DNA from 3 places in the Comamonas sp. E6 genome. Region 1 is predicted to be linked to each of the others. Evidence: predicted binding sites of a transcription regulator. Region 1 holds the regulator's gene; each other region holds the start of a gene.

What was found. Region 1 encodes FNR, which switches genes on or off when oxygen is low (the NO sensors DNR and NnrR bind a similar motif). Its sites were predicted from a motif close to TTGATNNNNATCAA; they were not measured.
Region 2: a site for FNR is predicted at 2,934-2,947, ahead of adhP (alcohol dehydrogenase AdhP). Genes of this name have one in related genera too.
Region 3: a site for FNR is predicted at 3,646-3,659, ahead of napE (periplasmic nitrate reductase, NapE protein). Genes of this name have one in related genera too.

What each region holds. Positions count from the first base shown of each region.
Region 1 is NZ_BBXH01000015.1:134,446-140,817, forward strand. It holds gene hemN (oxygen-independent coproporphyrinogen III oxidase) at 1-974, opposite strand, end outside; gene fnr (fumarate/nitrate reduction transcriptional regulator Fnr) at 1,243-1,965, shown strand; gene CSE6_RS14470 (hypothetical protein) at 2,029-2,292, opposite strand; gene CSE6_RS14475 (FixH family protein) at 2,550-2,855, opposite strand; gene ccoG (cytochrome c oxidase accessory protein CcoG) at 2,982-4,424, opposite strand; gene ccoP (cytochrome-c oxidase, cbb3-type subunit III) at 4,507-5,418, opposite strand; gene CSE6_RS14490 (CcoQ/FixQ family Cbb3-type cytochrome c oxidase assembly chaperone) at 5,446-5,583, opposite strand; gene ccoO (cytochrome-c oxidase, cbb3-type subunit II) at 5,601-6,233, opposite strand; gene ccoN (cytochrome-c oxidase, cbb3-type subunit I) at 6,253-6,372, opposite strand, start outside.
Region 2 is NZ_BBXH01000022.1:70,247-76,618, reverse strand. It holds gene CSE6_RS19260 (tripartite tricarboxylate transporter substrate binding protein) at 1-596, opposite strand, end outside; gene CSE6_RS19255 (DUF2905 domain-containing protein) at 805-1,005, shown strand; gene trxC (thioredoxin TrxC) at 1,221-1,655, shown strand; gene adhP (alcohol dehydrogenase AdhP) at 1,718-2,752, opposite strand; gene CSE6_RS19240 (multifunctional CCA addition/repair protein) at 2,990-4,252, opposite strand; gene CSE6_RS19235 (glutathione S-transferase family protein) at 4,312-4,992, opposite strand; gene queC (7-cyano-7-deazaguanine synthase QueC) at 5,108-5,872, shown strand; gene CSE6_RS19225 (hypothetical protein) at 5,990-6,250, opposite strand; gene CSE6_RS19220 (5-formyltetrahydrofolate cyclo-ligase) at 6,269-6,372, opposite strand, start outside.
Region 3 is NZ_BBXH01000015.1:13,714-20,085, reverse strand. It holds gene CSE6_RS13925 (cytochrome c3 family protein) at 1-38, opposite strand, end outside; gene CSE6_RS13920 (nitrate reductase cytochrome c-type subunit) at 63-569, opposite strand; gene napA (periplasmic nitrate reductase subunit alpha) at 587-3,076, opposite strand; gene CSE6_RS13910 (chaperone NapD) at 3,069-3,371, opposite strand; gene napE (periplasmic nitrate reductase, NapE protein) at 3,364-3,525, opposite strand; gene CSE6_RS13900 (nuclear transport factor 2 family protein) at 4,285-4,749, opposite strand; gene CSE6_RS13895 (SDR family oxidoreductase) at 4,768-5,562, opposite strand; gene CSE6_RS13890 (SRPBCC domain-containing protein) at 5,597-6,076, opposite strand; gene CSE6_RS13885 (nuclear transport factor 2 family protein) at 6,090-6,372, opposite strand, start outside.

The DNA.
Region 1 (6,372 bases):
ATCAGGTCGCAATCAGGCTGGGTGCTGTAGCCCTGAAAATTGCGATGCAGGCGCCCCTGGCGCTTGGCAATGGCCAGAGAGTCGTCAGGCAGCGCAAAGTGGTCCATGCCTACATAGACATAGCCGCCATCCATGAATGCATCAATTGCGCCGGAGAGCATGTTCAGCTTGTCCTGTCCCATAGGCAGGTCTGCCGATTCGATACGCCTTTGCGGCTTGAAACGCTCGGGCAGATGCGCATAGGCATACAGTGCAATGCGATCGGGGCGCAGCTCATTGACCTGTGCCAGCGTGCGCGCAAAAGACTCGGGCGTCTGCCTGGGCAGCCCGTAGATCAGGTCCACATTGATGGAGACAAAGCCCAGGCGGCGCGCCTCGGCCACCAACGAAAAGACTTGCTCGGCGGGCTGCTCGCGGTGCACCGCTTTCTGCACCGCGGGATCAAAGTCCTGCACGCCAAAGCTCAGGCGATTGAACCCCATGTCCCTGAGAGCTCTCAGCCGCTCGTTGCTGACGGTGCGCGGATCGACCTCGATGGAGTACTCGCCCGCGGGATCCAGCTTGAAATGTTCACGCATCAAAACCATCAGCTGCTGCAACTCGGCATCGCTGAAGAAGGTCGGTGTGCCTCCGCCCAGATGCAGCTGGCTTACGAGCTGACCTTTGCCGCAATGCTCGGTATGCATGGCCAGCTCGCGGCTCAGGTAGTCCAGATACTCGGCAGCCTTCTCGTGATGCTTGGTCACGATCTTGTTGCAGGCGCAGTAATAGCAAAGCGACTCACAGAACGGCACATGCACATAAACGGACAGGGGCAAAGCGCGCGAGCCAGAATGCGTCTTGCGCTGCTTGAGTGCCAGTATGTAGTCGTCTGCACCAAAAGCCTCAACAAAACGGTCGGCTGTTGGGAACGATGTGTAGCGTGGGCCGGGGATATCAAAGCGGCTCAGCAACTCAGGCGTGACTGCGGTCATAACTGGGAGTTAGGGTGCGCCCACACTCTGTATAGAGCAGATTTCAATGGAAATCAGATCCTGAAAATCATGCCCAAAATAGGCAAAAGCGCATGTTTTTGAACGAATACAGGCAATGTGCCCCAAGGCAATCACCCTGTCCTTGATGAAAATCAAGAGACCTCAAGGCAAGTGCTGCGACAATTTGATCCATCTCATCTTCAACCACGAGGTCAATGACCAGCGCGACTCTCCACTCTGTGTCTGTCTGCGCCGTTGCAAAAAGCCCATGAATCTTCAGACCATCAAAGCATCCTGCTCCAACTGCAATCTGCGTGAACTGTGCATGCCCATGGGCCTGGACGATGAACAAATGGAGCGCATTGACGAGATTGTGGCCACGCGCCGCAAGGTCAAGCGCGGCGGGCTGCTGTTTCGCAATGGCGAAGAGTTCACCTCTCTGTATGCCATTCGAACCGGCTTCTTCAAGACCAGCGTGGCCACCGAAGACGGACGTGATCAGGTCACAGGCTTTCAGATGGCTGGCGAAATCATTGGTCTGGACGGCATCGTCAACGACCACCACACTTGTGATGCCGTGGCCCTGGAAGACGCCGAGGTCTGCGTCATGCCGTTTGACAAACTGGAGCAGCTCTCGCGCGAGGTCACTGCCCTGCAGAACCATGTGCACAAGGTCATGAGCCGCGAAATCGTGCGCGAGCATGGCGTGATGCTGCTGCTGGGCAGCATGCGTGCCGAAGAGCGCCTGGCGGCCTTTGTGTTGAACCTGGTCCAGCGCCTGTCGGCACGCGGCTTTTCCAAGTCGGAGCTGGTGCTGCGCATGACGCGCGAAGAAATCGGCAGTTACCTGGGCCTCAAGCTCGAGACCGTGAGCCGCACTTTCTCCAAATTTGCAGAGGAAGGTATTGTGGAAGTCAAGCAGCGCCACCTGCGCATCCTGGATACCGAGGCGCTCAAACGCATCGTCAACAGCCAGCAATGCCAGAACTGAACCGAGTCGACAGACACTCTCAAGACAAAGCCCGCGGACAGCGGGCTTTTTTGTCTGTGCGAATTAATCGGGCAGAGGCTCGGAAACGATGCCGCCATTGAGATCGCTGACGGAGCGACCCAGCATCACCGTCATCGCACCTCCGATCAGGGTCACGACCCAGAAGGCAAAAAAAGCGACCGTATAGATGGCTTGGCGCGACCAGTCCAGGGGGGAGCCCAGCCAGTGCACATCCAGCGGGTCCACAAAGGCGAAAACCACCATCTCCATGATTGCCGCCGCCAGAAAGGCCGGCCAGACAATCCACATCCAGCGTCGAGCATCCATCCTGATTCTCCTTGGGCTGTGGGCTTGGTCATATTTTGCACAACAGTGGTGACCGTTCATGCAGGACTGCGGGCATGCACCGTGGCGGGAAACCCTGAATTACTCTCTTTTCAGTAGCGCCTTGCGCAATCCGAATATCAAAAAACCATTTACTTCTACATTAACGTTAGACGGTGCATGCGCAACACGCTCTGATTTTGATATCGGCAACAAAAAAGGCCGCAAAAGCGACCTTGGCGGAGCAAGCGCCGGAGCGCTCAGCGATCCAGCGGATGATCCTTGGCTGGCGTGGCCGCATGATTGCGGCCGGTGACTGCTGGGGCCAGGCTTTTTTCACTTTCGCTCAGGCGCTGGTTGATTTCCATGCCATGGCGGTAGTAGTCAGGGTCAATCACGGGATCGGGCCTGCTCAGTGCGATGTATGCGGTGACAAAGCCGGCAATCACCACGATCACCGGGCCGGCGATGATGAGCCAGACATGGGCAAACTTCCACCAGGGCTTGCCGTCCTCGGGGTGGATGATCTTGGCCGTTTGCGAGACCTTGGCTTGTGCTGCCGACATGATGAAACCTCTTTCCAAAATTCTGACCACCCGAGCACACATGGCAGGGTGGCATAAATTGTTGCCGATTGGCGGTGCCCTTATCCGGCCTCCGTGATGGCTCACGAAGACCGGCAAGACCTGGCATTAACGCGGCACCAGGAACACCGTCTTCTCGGAAATACGCCCTGCTCCGGCAGTCACTGCATCCACATTGAAGTGTACGGGGTGCGAGCCGGGAGTTGCCGAGCCATACGGAATCTGCAGCCGCACCGCAATGCCGCGTGTCTCTGCCGGGCCAACGCTCACTTCCTGCTCGGATGCGACTTCCAGATTCTCCAGGCCCACGGCGCTGATACGGTAGCGCTGCTCGGACTCGGTGGCGTTCATGATCTGCAGACGGTAGACGTTCTCCAGCTTGCCGCCCGCCACGATGCGCGAAAGCGCAGCACGGTCGCGAATCACGTCGACCTTGAGCGGCTCGCGCAGCACCAGACTGGCGATCATGGCGGCGCTGAGGGCCACCAGCACGGCCGAGTAGATCAGCACACGCGGGCGGAAAATGCGGCGAATCACCTGCACCTGCTTCCAGGCCTTGGCTACGGCATTCTGAGTGGTCAATCGGATCAGGCCACGCGGATACTCCATCTTGTCCATCACGGAGTTGCAGGCATCGATGCACAGACCGCAGCCAATGCACTCGTACTGCAGTCCTTTGCGGATATCGATACCCACGGGGCAGACCTGAACGCAAAGCTTGCAATCTATGCAGTCCCCCAGGCCCTGTGCCTTGTAGTCAACGTCTTTCTTGCGCGGGCCGCGAGCTTCACCACGTTCGGCGTCATAACTGACGATCATGGTGTCCTTGTCGAACATGGCACTCTGAAAGCGTGCATAGGGACACATGTACTTGCAGACCTGCTCGCGCATATAGCCGGCGTTGCCGTAGGTGGCGAAGCCGTAGAACGCCACCCAGAAGATCTGCCAGCTGCCCTGGAAGGCCATCAACTCCACACCCAACTCACGGATGGGCACGAAGTAGCCGACAAAGGTGAAACCTGTCCAAAGAGACAGAGCGATCCAGAGAAACTGCTTGAGCGACTTTTTCCAGATCTTCTCCAAAGTCCAGCCGCTCTTGTCGATACGCATGCGGGCACTGCGATCGCCTTCGACCTTGCTTTCGATCCACATGAAGATCTCGGTGTAGACCGTCTGCGGACAGGAGAAGCCACACCACAGGCGCCCGGCCACGGCGGTAAACAGGAACAGCCCCAGCGCGCTGATGATCAGCAGCCCCGTCAGATAGATGAAGTCCTGCGGGTACAGCACCAGTCCGAACAGATAGAAGCGCCGGGCCCCCAGATCGAACAGCACCATCTGGCGCTCGCCCCACTGCAGCCAGGGCAGGCCGTAGAAGACGATCTGGGTCAGAAACACCATGGCCCAGCGCCACCGTGAGAACACGCCACTGATTGAGCGTGAGTACACTTTTTGCTCGGAAGCGAACATAGGCACCAGCTCAGGCCCGCCCTCATGAGGCTCAGGCGTGATCGGTATGACTTTTCGGGGCTTCCCCTGATCGCACGGCATCGCAGTTCCTTAATATTTTTGTAATTACTGAAAATTGAAACGCGAAAAAGGCGGTGCCAGGGCACCGCCTTTTCAAAACGCATTACTTCTGGTTTTGCGTATTCGAAAGACTCCAGACATAGGAAGCCAGCACGGCAATTTGCGCCTCCGTCAACTTCTCTTTCTGGGCAGGCATCTCATTGTGCTTGCCGTTGTTGACGATGTTGACGATTGCCGCCTCACCCCAGCCATGCAGCCAGATGTCATCGGTCAGGTTAGGAGCTCCCAGCGCGGGGTTGCCCTTGCCATCCATGCCGTGACAAGCCGCACAGGCCACGAATTTGGACTTGCCCTGCGAAGCCTTGACGGCATCGTGAGGGCTGCCCGACAGGCTCAGCACATAGTGCGCCACATTGCGCACATCCTCCGCCGAGCCCACGGCTGCCGCCATGGGCGGCATCATGCCGATACGGCCGTTGGTGATGGTCTCCCTGATCTTCTCGGGAGATCCGCCATGCAACCAGTCGCCGTCCGCCAGATTCGGGAAGGACTTGCTGCCGCGAGCGTCAGAGCCGTGGCATTGCGCACAGTTGTTCATGAACAGACGCTCGCCAATGGCCATGGCCTGAGGGTCCTTGGCCATTTCTTCGGTAGGCATGCTGGTGAACTTGGCATACAGAGGCTCCAGGTCCGCCTTGGCCTTGGCCATTTCCTTGTCGTAGGCGCCGGTCTGGCTCCAGTCCAGCTTGCCGCCGAAGCCGCCCAGACCTGGGTAGACCACAAGATAGCCCAGGCTGAAAACCACGGTGATCACGAACAGACCCATCCACCACTTGGGCATGGGGTTGTTGAGTTCACGCAGGTCTTCGTCCCAGACATGGCCTGTGGTGTTGTCGCCCGAGGGAACGACCTTCTTGCGGGCCACCAGAATCAGCAGCAGCAAGCAGCCAAAGATGCCGATCAGCGTAATCGCCGCGACATACACCGACCAGAAATTGTTAATGAAATCGCTCATGGGATGTTCTCGTTGTGGTGATCAGACTCAGTCTTCCAGGAATGGAACCTGAGCTGCCTCGTCAAAACGGGCCTGGTTGCGGCGGGCATACGCCCACCACCAGATGCCCACGAAACACGCCAGCGATGCCAGCGTGGCCACGATACGCATGGTGGTGATATCCATTTCCAGCCCTTTCTCTCTTACTTGACGGCGCGACCAAGGACCTGCAGATAGGCAATCACTGCCTCCATCTCCGTCTTGTCCTTGACCTCGGCCTGAGCACCGGCGATTTCCGCATCGGTGTACGGCACACCCACCTTGCGCAGCGCGCTCATGCGTGTTGCCACAGCCGTGTCATCCACCTTGTTGGCTTCCAGCCAGGGGTAAGCAGGCATATTGGACTCGGGCACCACGTCACGCGGGTTGTTCAGGTGGATGCGATGCCATTCGTCGCTGTACTTGCCACCCACGCGATGCAGGTCGGGGCCGGTACGCTTGGAGCCCCACTGAAAGGGGTGGTCGTAGACGAACTCGCCAGCCACCGAGTAGTGGCCGTAGCGCATGGTCTCGGCGCGGAAGGGACGGATCATCTGCGAGTGGCAGTTGTAGCAACCCTCGCGCAGATAGACGTCGCGCCCCATCAGCTGCAACGGCGTGTAGGGCTTGAGACCCGCCACGGCTTCGGTCGTGGACTTCTGGAAGAACAGCGGCACGATTTCCACCAGGCCGCCAATGGTCAACACGAACAGCGTCAGCGCGATCAGCAAAAAGTTGCTGGTCTCGATCTTCTCGTGCGAAAAGCTCTTGGGAGCTGCGTTATTTTGATCAGACATTGCTTTTGCTCCTCAATGCTCAGGCGTGAGCCACCACGGCAGGCACTGCCACCTTGACGGAACGGCCGGCCATTGCGGTCTTCCAGGTGTTCCATGCCATCACCAGCATGCCGCCCAGATACAGCAGACCGCCAGTCAC
Region 2 (6,372 bases), on a different contig from region 1:
AGATCGGTCAGTGCCGGAGCGCTGCCCTTGTAAGGCGCGTGAACCAGGTCCAGTTTGGCGGCGCTCTTGAGCAGCTCACCCGACAGATGCACGGTGGAGCCCATGCCCGGCGAGCCATAGCTCATGCCGGTGCGGCGCTCGCGCGCGTAGCTCACCAGCTCGGCCACCGATTTGACCGGTGTTTTCGATTCGTTGACCACCAGCACGTTGGGAATCGAGGTCACCAGAGCTACGTACTCGAAGTCGTCCAGGCTTTTCTCGCTGAGATTGCGGTACAGGCTGGGATTGATGGCCTGCGTGCCTGCCGTGCCGAACAGCAGCGTGTAGCCGTCATTGGCGGCAGCCGCGACGCGGCTGGCACCGATGGCGCCGTTGGCTCCGGGGACGTTCTCCACCACGACCGGCTGGCCCAGGGCCTCGGCCAGACCCTGGCCGACCAGGCGCGCCACGACATCGGTATTGCCGCCGGGCGAGAAAGGCACGACCAGCTTGAGCGGGCGATTGGGGAAGCTGTCGGCAGCCGCTGGCAGGGCCAGGCTGGCGCCCAGCAGCGCTGCGGTCAGAAGAAACTGTTTGCGTGAAAAGGTCTGGGGCACGGTATGTCTCGTTGTTTGTTGTTGGCGGGCCGTGACGGCAGACGCATGGGCCCGGGCCCTGCATGGCGCAGGGCTTGGACATCATGGGCAGAGGGGGGAATTGAGGTCAATCAATCTTTGGGAAGCATGTCATGCATAAACGGAATGGCTGCCTGACAGCATGGGCGCGCAGGCCGTCAGGACAGTGCGCCCCTATACTTGCGGTCTCATGATTCGCTGGTTGATCGTCATTTTTCTGGCCCTGTTGCTCGTCAACGGGCTGCACGGCTGGCTGCAGCGCATAGGGCTGGGGCGTCTGCCCGGCGACTTCCGCTTTCGGCTGTTCGGCAAGGAGTTCTTCCTGCCGGTGGCCAGCACCGTGCTGCTCAGCGTGGTGGCGGCGCTGATTGCCCGCTTTGTGAAGCTCTGAGATCGTAAACACGTTCTGAGTCGGGCCGACTTGAATCTGCAGGCTTTGGCTGCACATACGGGCCTGAGCCCGATCAGTGCCTGCTGGCACCAGCACCGTCAGGCATTGCCAAAGAAAGTACGACTTACGCAAAGCGGGTTCAGGCAAGGCGACTGTCCCAGGAGGCAGGCCGTTGTCGCATTCTTTTTTGCGTAAATCCTAGAAAGGTTGCCCCTGTGTCCGAATCCCTGCACTACGTCTGCCCTCACTGCCACACCACCAATCGCATCGCCAAAGAGCAGCTGAGCAATCAGCCTGACTGCGGCAGCTGCCACCAGCCGCTGGTGACGGGCGAGCCCGTGGCCCTGGACAACGACAGCTTTGCCCGGCACACCGGCCGCAGCCAGTTGCCCGTGGTCGTGGATTTCTGGGCCCCCTGGTGCGGCCCCTGCCGCATGATGGCGCCGGCCTTTGCCCAAGCGGCCCAGCAACTGGCGGGGCAGGCGCAACTGGTCAAGCTCGATACCGAGGCTTATCCACAGGCTGCAGCACCGCTGGGCATTCGCAGCATTCCGACCATGGTGGTCTTCAAGGAAGGCAAGGAACTGGCACGCATCTCCGGGGCACTGCCTGCCTCGGAGATCGTGCGCTGGGTGCGCTCTGTGATCTGAGCGGCGGCTTCGCGCGAGCCGGCCCGCTCACCCGGCCCCGGTTCGGGGCCGGTTAGCCTGGCTCAGGCGGCGATGTCCAGCACCACGCGGCCTTCGATCTTGCCTTCGTGCATGCGGGCAAAGATGTCGTTGATGTTTTCCAGCTTGTCGGTGGATACGGTGGCCTTGACCTTGCCCTGAGCAGCAAAGTCCAGCGACTCCTGCAGGTCCAGGCGCGTGCCGACGATGGAGCCGCGCACCGTGATGCCCTTGAGCACCATGGAGAAAATCGGCAGCGGAAAATCGCCAGGTGGCAGGCCGTTGAGCGAAATCGTGCCGCCGCGACGCACCATGCCCAGAGCCTGCTCGAAAGCCTTGGGCGACACGGCCGTGACCAGCACGCCGTGGGCGCCCTCGATCTCTCTTTGCAGATAGGCCGCCGGGTCGGTGTTCATGGCGTTGACGGTGACGGTGGCGCCCAGCTGGCGTGCCAGCGCGAGCTTGCTGTCGTCGATGTCGACCGCCGCGACATTGAAGCCCATGGCCTTGGCATATTGCACAGCCATATGGCCCAGGCCGCCGATGCCGGAAATCACCACCCAGTCGCCGGGCTTGGCATCGGTGACTTTCAGGCCCTTGTACACCGTGACTCCGGCGCAGAGCACGGGGGCGACGTCGATAAAGCTCACGTTGGATGGCAGGTGGCCCACATAGTTGGGGTCGGCCAGTGCGTAATCGGCAAAGCCGCCGTTGACCGAATAGCCGGTATTGGTCTGAGATTCGCACAAGGTTTCCCAGCCGCCTATGCAGTGGCGGCAGAAGCCGCAGGCGCTGTGCAGCCAGGGCACGCCCACGCGATCGCCTTCCTTGACATGCTTGACGTTCTTGCCCACCGCAGCCACGTAGCCCACGCCCTCGTGGCCGGGAATGAAGGGCGGATGAGGCTTGACAGGCCAGTCGCCTTCGGCCGCATGCAGATCGGTGTGGCAGACGCCGGAAGCAGCGATCTTGACCAGGATCTGATCGTCTGTCGGTCGGGGCACCGGCATTTCTTCGATCGTGAGCGGCTTCCCGAAGGAACGCACCACGGCGGCTTTCATGGTCTGGGGTAAGGACATCAGAGCACCTCCTTGAAGCAAGAGGGCAAGGCCGTGGCCTGTGGGCCGGACACTTGCCCGTCAAAGAACCATACCGGTATGGAATGGGTGTTGCAGCGGGCTTCGTGACCCGCTGCATGGCCCGGGCGGAGCGAACCGCCGCAGCCGTCTCGTACTGTGCAATGGCTGCAGCATAGCTTCTTTGACTTAACTCAAGCCGCGCCCATCCCTGCCTTCTGGGCCTTGGCGCGCGGACGGCTAGGCGCCGTCTTCCAGATAGGCGGCAATCGCCTGCTCGCGCGCCTTGCTCACTGCGTCGCCGATGGCCTTGCCCTTGAGGCCGCGCTGCGCTGCGGTCTGGGCGACCGGGCCGGTTTCCACGGCAAGCGCCGCTTTCAGGGCATTGCCCAGGCGCTGGCGCTGCGGATAGGCCGCATCTTCAAAGCCCAGACGTCCGCGCGCGTCGCATTCGCAGGCCAGCAGGGCTTCCTCGAAGCGCTGGGGCTTGCGTATGGCATCGCAGCGCTCGAGCAGGCGCAGCAGGGCGGCGGCATTGAGTTCGTGGCTGCGGTGGATGTTGCCATGCTCGCGCGCCACGACCTCGGCCAGCTCCTTGCAGTCGTTGGGCACGCGCCAGCGCTCGCAGACCTGCAGCAGCAGGCGGGCGCTGCGCTGCTCATGGCCGATATGGCGGGGCAGCACATCGGCTGGAGTGGTGCCTTTGCCGAAGTCATGGCACAGGCAGGCAAAGCGCACGGACAGCGGTGCCTGCAAGCGGGCCGACATGTCCAGCACCATCATGGCATGCACGCCGCAATCGATCTCGGGGTGGTATTCGGCGCGCTGGGGCACGCCCCAGAGCTTGTCGAGTTCGGGCAGCAGCCGGACCAGCGCTCCGCATTCGCGCAGGATCTCGAACATGCGCGAGGGCCGGGCCTCCATCAGGCCGCGGCTGATTTCCTGCCACACGCGCTCGGGCACCAGGGCATCGACCTCTCCGGCCGCCACCATCTCGCGCATGAGTTCCATGGTCTCGGGCGCGACGGAAAAATCGGTGAAGCGCGCCGCAAAGCGGGCCAGACGCAGAATGCGTACCGGGTCTTCGCGGAAGGCATCGGTCACATGGCGCAGCACGCGATCCTTGAGATCCTGCTGGCCGTGGTAGGGGTCCACCAGGTCTTCGAGGTTGTCGTTGCCTGTCCAGTCTGCGGGAGCAGCGATGGAGTTGATGGTGAGATCGCGCCGCGCCAGGTCTTCTTCCAGCGTCACATCGGCGGCGGTGTGGACCACAAAGCCGCGATAGCCCATGCCGTTCTTGCGCTCGGTGCGTGCCAGCGCATATTCCTCATGGGTCCGGGGGTGCAGAAACACCGGAAAGTCGCGCCCCACGGGTACGAAGCCGCGCGCGCTCATCTGCTCCGGCGTGGCGCCAACCACCACCCAGTCCGTATCGTTGACGGGCAGGCCCAGCAATGCATCGCGCACCGCACCGCCTACCTTGAAAACCTTGAATTCACTCATGCTGCAATGGTAGTGGCTGCGAGCGGGCCTGCAGATACCGCAATCGCGGGAGCCAGGCCTCAGCGCTGCTGGCGATAGGGCTCTTCAAACTGCAGAAAGTCCTGCTCGGCCAGCGCGGCCTGAATCCATTCCTGGGTGGCTGGCAACTGGGTGACGCGCTGCACATAGGCGCGCACAGGGGCCGAGGTCGGCAGGCCGTAGCTGTTGATGCGCATGCACACCGGCGCAAAAAAGGCATCGGCAATGCTGAACTGGTCGAACAGCATGGGGCCGCTGGCTGCGCTCAGCAGCGGGGTCCAGAGTTCTTCGAGTTGCTGGACATCGCTGCGCAGATCGGCATGCTCGGCCCAGAGCCGGGCTCCGGTTTCCTGCAACTGGGCTTCGATGTTCATGGGGCAGAAGCTGCGCAGCGCGCCGAAGCCGCTGTGCATCTGCGCCACCAGGCTGCGCGCGCGGGCGCGCTGGGCTACGGTCTGCGGCCACAGATGCTTGTCGGGAAAACGCTCGGCCAGGTATTCGCAGATGGCCAGGCTGTCCCAGATGATCAGTCCCTCGTCGACCAGCAGCGGCACCTTGCCGGTTGGTGCGAGTGCCAGCGCCTGCAGCTTGAAGCTGGAGTCGGGCGCAAAGCTGTCAAAGCGCAGTGTGAGCTCTTCGAAGCTGATGCCGCTTTGGCGCATCAGCACCCAGGGGCGCATGGACCAGGACGAGTAATTCTTGTTGCCGATATAGAGCTTCATGGCGGACTCCTGTGTGGTTTGTCGAGCAGCTTATCAAGCTTGGGTCTGACGGTCTGTGTGTTTTGATTCCACAGTCATGTCTCGGCGGCGCGGCGGATGATGTAATTGCAGCACTATGGCAAATACTTCGACTTCTTCTGCAAGCCCGGCCGCTCAGGTGGCCGGGGCCGGTCACCACAAGGGCGCGCTGGTGCTGTTCTCGGGCGGCCAGGACTCGACCACCTGCCTGGCCCAGGCCCTGGCCATGTTCGAGCGCGTGGAGACGCTGGGCTTTGACTACGGCCAGCGCCACAGCGTGGAGATGCAGGTGCGCGCCGGTGTGCGCGAGCAGCTGGCTGAGCGTTTTCCCCTGTGGGCGCCTCGTCTGGGCGAGGACCATGTGCTGTCGCTCGACGTGCTCAAGCAGATTGGCGGCTCGTCCCTGACCGAGGATGTGGCTTTTGCCATGCAGGCCGACGGCCTGCCCAACACCTTTGTGCCGGGCCGCAACCTGCTGTTTCTGACGCTGGCCGGCGCGCTGGCCTATCGCCGCGGGCTGACGGTGATCGTCACCGGCGTCTGCGAGACCGATTACTCGGGCTACCCCGATTGCCGCGACGACACCATGAAGGCCCAGCAACTGGCGCTGAACCTGGGCCTGGAGCGCCGGCTGCGCATCGATACGCCGCTGATGTGGCTCGACAAGGCCCAGACCTGGCAGCTGGCCCATGATCTGGGCGGCAGCGATCTGGTGGAGCTGATCCGCACCGAGACCCATACCTGCTATCAGGGCACGCGCGATGCGCTGCACGAGTGGGGCTATGGCTGTGGCAGCTGCCCGGCCTGCGAGCTGCGTGCATCGGGCTGGCGCAACTGGCGCGCCAGCCAGTCCGCAGCTTGAAATTGATAGCTTCTTGCGCTTGATAAAAAAGGACTTCAGGCTGATATAGAGCTGAAGTCCTTTGATTTAAAGCGGTAGATGCTCCTTAATAAGGAGCATTTTTTCGATCGGCCCGATTCAGGCGCTGGGCCGCGTGGCGATCTGCCCGGCCTGAATCTGCGCCGTCATCTGGCTGAGCCAGGCCTGGCTCTCGGGGCGCTCGAACAGAAAGTCCCAGATGGCATCGTGCTGGCGCGGTGTCAGGCCAAGCGCGCCATGGCGGCGCATATGTGCTTGCAGCCGCAGCACCTCGGGGTGCGTGAGCGGCAGCTGCATCACGGTCAGTGGCGGGCGCTGGCGGTAGCGGCGCTGGGGAATGTTCTTGCGGGGACGACTCATGGCAAAGCGATTCAAAGGTTAGACGGGCCAGACTACGCCGTTGTCGTTGAGGATGGCGTCCAGCGGCTGGTCATGGGCCTCGGGCTGGAAGTCATCGACATAGCCATTGGTGTAGCCCAGAC
Region 3 (6,372 bases), 120 kb from region 1:
CGGATCACCGCCCAGTAGCGCTTGAGAAGTGTCAACATAGATGAGCCTCGTGCGCCGCAGCGTCAGTTTTTCTTGGATGTCTTGCCCGACTGGGACTGCAGGGCCTTCAGGATCACGGTATCCACATCTTCGAAGGTGTTGCTGACCAGAGGGCGGACGGCATCCTGAGCCACATGGCATTGCTGGCAGAAGTAGCGTCGCGTGGACACCTGCCCCAACATGCGCCCGTCGCGGTCCATATAGTGTGTGACCGATACCGGCACTGCCTGCGAGATCTCGGCCTTGGTTCGCGAATGGCAGTCCATGCATTTGTTGAAGTTCTTGTCCACCTGGTAGCCGTCCACGCGATGAGGGATCGTGGGCGGTTGCCAGGTGTAGTTGCGCGTGCGGCGCACGTCATCATTGACGGCATTGCCAAGCACTGGCGGCTTGGTTGCCTGCATGATGGGCGTGGGGCCACGCGCCGAGTCATAGAAGGTCTCCGCGATGGCGGCTGGCGTCCAGGCCATACCTATATTGAGCATGAGCAGCATGCCCACAAGCCGGACGAGTTTGCGGAAGAAGTTCATGGTCAACCTCTCTTTCGTCAAACCTTGGTGATCTTCACAGCGCACTTCTTGAAGTCCGTCTGCAACGAAATCGGGTCGGTAGCATCCAGCGTCACCTTGTTGATCAGCTGGCTGGCGTCGAACCAGGGGACATAGACCAATCCGCGCGGAGGCTTGTTGCGGCCGCGCGTCTCGACGCGCGTGCGCATGGAGCCGCGCCGCGAGGACAGCTCAACTTCGCTGCCGCGGCGCACGCCCAGTGCCTTGGCATCGTCAGGGTGCATGTAGCACAGTGCGTTAGGCACGGCACGATGCAGCTCGGGTACGCGCCGGGTCATGGATCCTGAGTGCCAGTGTTCAAGCACTCGGCCCGTGGAAAGCCAGAACGGGTAATCCTTGTCCGGAGCCTCCGCCGGTGGTTCGTACGGCAAGGCAAAGATGTTGGCCTTGCCGTCGATATTTCCGTAGAACTGGTAGCCCGTACCGGCTTTCACATAGGGGTCCGAGCCTTCGCGGTAACGCCAGAGCGTTTCCTTGCCGTTGACCACGGGCCAGCGCATGCCGCGCACCTTGTGGTACTGGTCGAACGGTGCCAGATCGTGGCCATGGCCACGGCCGAACGAGGCGTACTCCTCGAACAGACCTTTTTGCGGATAGAAGCCAAAGGCCTTGGCTTCCTCGTTTTCATAGGCGGGGTCCATGTCGGCCAAGGGGAACTTGTCCACGTTGCCGTTGCGGTACAGCACCTCGAACAGGGTCTTGCCGCGCAGCTGGGGCTTCTTGGCCAGCAGTTCCTCGGGCCAGACTTCCTCGACCTTGAAACGCTTGGAAAACTCCATCAATTGCCACAGGTCGGAGCGCGCCTCACCAGGAGCCTTGACCAACTGGTGCCAAAAGTGGGTGCGGCGCTCTGCATTGCCGTAGGCGCCTTCCTTTTCAACCCACATGGCCGACGGCAAGATCAGATCGGCGGCTACGGCTGTGACTGTGGGGTAGACATCGGAGACCACCACGAAATTGTCAGGATTGCGGTAGCCCGGGTAGCCTTCCTGCGCCAGGTTGGCGCCGGCCTGTATGTTGTTGTTGACCATCACCCAGTAGGCATTGAGCCTGCCGTCCTTGAGCGCACGGTTTTGTTCCACGGCATGGTAGCCGGGCTTGGGTGGAATCGTGCCTTCGGGCAGCTTCCAGATGGTTTCAGCAGTCTTGCGATGCTCTGGGTTCGTCACCACCATGTCCGCAGGCAGGCGGTGCGAGAAAGTGCCCACCTCACGAGCCGTTCCGCAGGCAGAAGGCTGACCCGTCAGTGAGAACGGGCTGTTGCCGGGTGTGGCGATCTTGCCCAGCAGCAGGTGGATGTTGTAGACCATGTTGTTGGCCCATACACCGCGTGTGTGCTGGTTGAAACCCATGGTCCAGAACGACACCACCTTGCTGTTGGGGTCTGCATAGAGCTCGGCAAGAGCCTTGAGACGGTTGGCCGGTACACCCGTGAGCTTGGTTGTGTACTCGAGCGTATAGGTGGATACGAACTTGGCGTATTCCTCGTAGTTTATGGACTTGGCGCCGTTGGGGTCCTTGGCGTTCTTGGCAGCCTTCTGCAGGGGATGCTCGGGACGCAGCCCGTAGCCGATATCGGTGTTGCCGAGCTTGAAATTGCAGTGCTTGGAGACAAAGTCCTTGTTGACCCTGCCTGTGGTGATGATGTGGTTGGCGATGTAGTTGAGTATGGCCAGGTCGGTCTGAGGCTTGAAGGTCAGAGACATGTCCGCCAGCTCATACGAGCGGTGCTCGAAGGTGGACAGCACGGCCACCTTCACGCCCGGTGTGGACAGGCGCCTGTCGGTCACGCGCGTCCACAGCACCGGATGCATTTCAGCCATGTTCGAGCCCCATAGCACAAAGGCAGTCGCGGCTTCGATGTCGTCATAGCAACCCATGGGCTCGTCCATGCCAAAGGTGCGCATGAAGCCGGCAACTGCCGAGGCCATGCAGTGCCTTGCATTGGGATCAATGTTGTTGGTGCGAAAGCCTGCCTTGAACAGCTTGGAGGCGGCATAGCCCTCCCATACCGTCCACTGGCCGGAGCCGAACATGCCCACCGCGTCGGCGCCCTTGGCCTTGAGCGTCTTTTTGAACTGCTCTGCCATGACGTCGAAGGCCGTATCCCAGGAAACCTGCTGGAACTCGCCATCCTTGGCATAGCGACCATTCTTCATGCGCAGCAACGGCTTTGTCAGACGATCACCGCCATACATGATCTTGGACAGGAAGTAACCTTTGACGCAGTTCAGTCCCCGGTTGACCTCGGCCTCAGGGTCACCCTGAGTGGCCACTACGCGGTTGTCCTTGACGGCCACCATGACGCCGCAACCTGTACCGCAAAAGCGGCATGGCGCCTTGGACCACTTCAGGTCGGCAGCCATTGCTCCTGCATCCTGGGACAGAGCTTCTATGGGGATGCCTGCAACGGCCCCTGCGGCTGCGGCCGCAGATTGACGGACAAAATCACGCCTAGTGCTAGTCATGTGTTACCTCTTGGTTTAGCGACTGCCAGTTCTCAACATGTTGATAAACCAGGGACGCGTTGATTACGCCATCAAGCAGCTCAATCTGAGACACGCAATCAAGTATTTCTCTTGCATGGGGCGCTTCCAAGGTCACGACCAACTTGCCGGCCGGATGACTTCCATGTATTTGAGCGCCTTTGATCGTGACGATGCCAGCAGCTACTTGTGCCAATGCCTGGGGAAGCACATGCACAACCAGACTGGTGATATGCAAGTCGGTATGAGTTTCAATGGGCTCAGATTCTTCATGCATGTGGGGGACCACCGATGATCATCTGATAAAACCAGATCGCAAAGCCGTAAGACGCAATCAGTACAACGGCCAATATAGGTGCCATAACAACTGCGAGAAATGCGAAGCTGCGCAATTCCTCGGTACGAGTCGATTCAGGCTGAGGTTCTGTCATTAGCAATCCCCCTTGGCTTGGATGCCTGAGCATCCATGATTTGGCGATAGAGATCCGATAACGAACTTTGCCACGAGATTACCTACAAAATTGACTTGCAACAAGGTTCTTCTCGATTCGTTGCTTTGCATCAATTCCTTCATAAAGATTTCATTGAATCAATTGACATTCAAGTAAATGTCTAGGGATTTGACTAAATAGCCGGCGGAATCAAGCGCGGCTTGGATCAGGCATCTGCAAACTGAATTCGCACCTTAATCTCGCACTGATCCGTTGAAGTTGGGACGTGAAATCTGGCCTGAAACCGATAGCCACCGCCTGCTGCTTGCTTGAAAACCTTGAAACCGTTACTGGATCACCTGACCGCCATAGAGAGGTAATCGGGGTATCGTGCGGCCGTAATCAATGATGGCAATCAGCGGGAGAAAGCCAGGCCTGTACAAGAGATTGCTGCAGATCGTGGATTTAGTGGCTCAATACAGCGCAGGACCTCGCGGCATTCAAGACGCGCTCCTCTCGGCCAGACAGGAAGCGATAACGAGGCTCATGCGAACTCAACCTGGATTTGTGCAAGCTCAAGGCATCACCGTGCCGAGCACGATGTGCGTCGAACCAAAAAAAGCGCTCCACAAAGCGCTTTATAGGAGCAAAAGGATCTAGGAGCAGAGCTTTGCTCCTGCTCGTCCGTCAGCCTGCATTGGACTGCCCCTAGGCATGTCTACCTTCTAAGGGAAAATCCAATTGCAGTCTTAATGTCGCTTATAAGTTGCTCGTAATAGGTCGGGATGTGATGCGACAACCGCTGCTCAGAGGCTCAATCATCTCCAGCAGCCGCTTGTAGCCCGTGCGCTGCACCCGCCACTGACCGGCGACCCTGGTATAGAGGTCCTCATATAGCGCACTGCCGGTGAGTATGGTCTGCTCATCCAGATTGATGAACAGATCATTGAGGTACCAGATGCCGGTGGCCGTGTCACCGTCGACCTTGATTTCCGGTGTATGCCCGTTGTGCATACCAAAGCGCCGATGGGTGAAGGCATTGCGGTAGAAGCTCATGGCTTCATCGATGCCATTGATCTCATACTGGTAAGTCGGGCTGTCGAAGCGAATATGGACATCATCGGCCAGAACGGTTTTCAGAAGCTCCAGATTGCAGGTGTCGATGCCGCGAAAGTAGCGTGCCTTGAGCTGTTTGATTTCTTCAATATCCAGAAGAGTTTGCATGCTGTTCTCCGCTGGAATTTAGTGAGGCAGGTAATGGCCGCCACTGACGTCCAGTTGGGCGCCGGTCACCACGCGCGCATAGTCGCTGGCCAGATACAGCGCGGCGGAGGCGCAATCGGCATCGTCGGGAATCTCGTTGCGCAAGGGAATCTGCTGGGCAATCACATCGACCAGAGATTCCATGGGTACGCCCTGGCGCTTGGCTTCCGCCTGGAAATAGCCTTTGACCGGTGCGCCCCACATCCAGCCGTTGTAGGTGCTGTTGACGCGGATGCCGTAGGGCCCCAGGTCTTCTGCCAGATATTGCACAGCGGTCTTGAGCGCGCCTTTGGATACTGCGTAACCGGCTTCGAGCTGATTGGGGCGGCGCGTTGCCATGGTGTTGATCATCACAATGCTGCCGTCTTTTTGCTTTTTCATCTGCGGCACCACGGCCTGGGTCATGTTCATGGAGCCGTAGAGATTGACTTCCATGACCTTGCGCCAGTCATCCATGGAGGAGTTGCTCGAAGAGCCCCAGGTCCCGTGGGCATAGGCCGAGTTGATCAGCGCATCGATGCGGCCGAACCTGGCAACGGTCAGCTCTGCAAGCCGCTGGCACTGCTCGGGCTGCGAGATATCGGTGGACACTTTGAGCGTCTCGCAGGAGTGGCCGGCATCGCGAATCGCTTGCTCTGCCTCATCGAGCATGGACTGTGTGCGGGCTGCCAGCACCACGGCCTTGGCCTGATATTCCGCCGCGCGCAGGGCGAGCTTGATGCCCATGCCGGGGCCGATGCCAGAGATGATGATGACTTTGTCTTTCAGAAGCATATGGGTCTCCTTGGATATATAGCCTGGGGTTTTCTCAGAATGCAGCCCGGGTGCGGGCAAAGTGCAGCTCTTCTGCGCGGTGCTTGACATCCTCGGCGACCTGGTCAAAGGCGATCTTTACCCAGGCGCCATGCTCGCGCATGATGGTGTCGGCGTTCAGTCCCAGGAACTGGTCGGTGGTGAAGTAGGTGCAGCGGTTGGCGTCAATCGCCTCTATGTATTGATCCCGGCGCGCAGCGTCCTTGTTCTCGGGCACGGGGCGCTGTTCCCAGGACAGCAGTTGCTCGGGCTCAAACGCAACCAGGTATTCATTGACAGGCCAGACTTCACCCGTTAGCGGATGGCGTGTTTTCATCTCGACCAAGTCATTGAGCTTGAGCCCACAGCGGATGTCGGGGCAGAAGCGATTCCAGAGACGGTAGTTCTCCAGATCGGCCAGCACTTCCCAGACCACGCTGGCGGGGGCATTGATTTCCACCTTGATGGAGGTGACGAGGTTGGCAGCTTTGGTCATTGGAGTGCTCGCTTCAGTTGATGGGCTTGGAGGTGATCTGCAACTGCTCGCTCAGCGGCTCCACGGTTTCAAGCAAGGTCTTGTAGCCCGTCTCTGCAATCCACCAGCGGCCATCGCGCTTGACATAGCGGTCTTCATATATCGCGCCGCCGTGCATATGTGTCTTCTCTTCGACGTTGATGAAGACATAGTTCAGATACCAGAGCGCGCTGGCTTCGTCGCCCTTGACCTCGATCTCCGGCGTGTGGCCGTTGTGCATGGCCAGGCGGGTCTTGGTAAAGGAGGTTTTGTAGAAG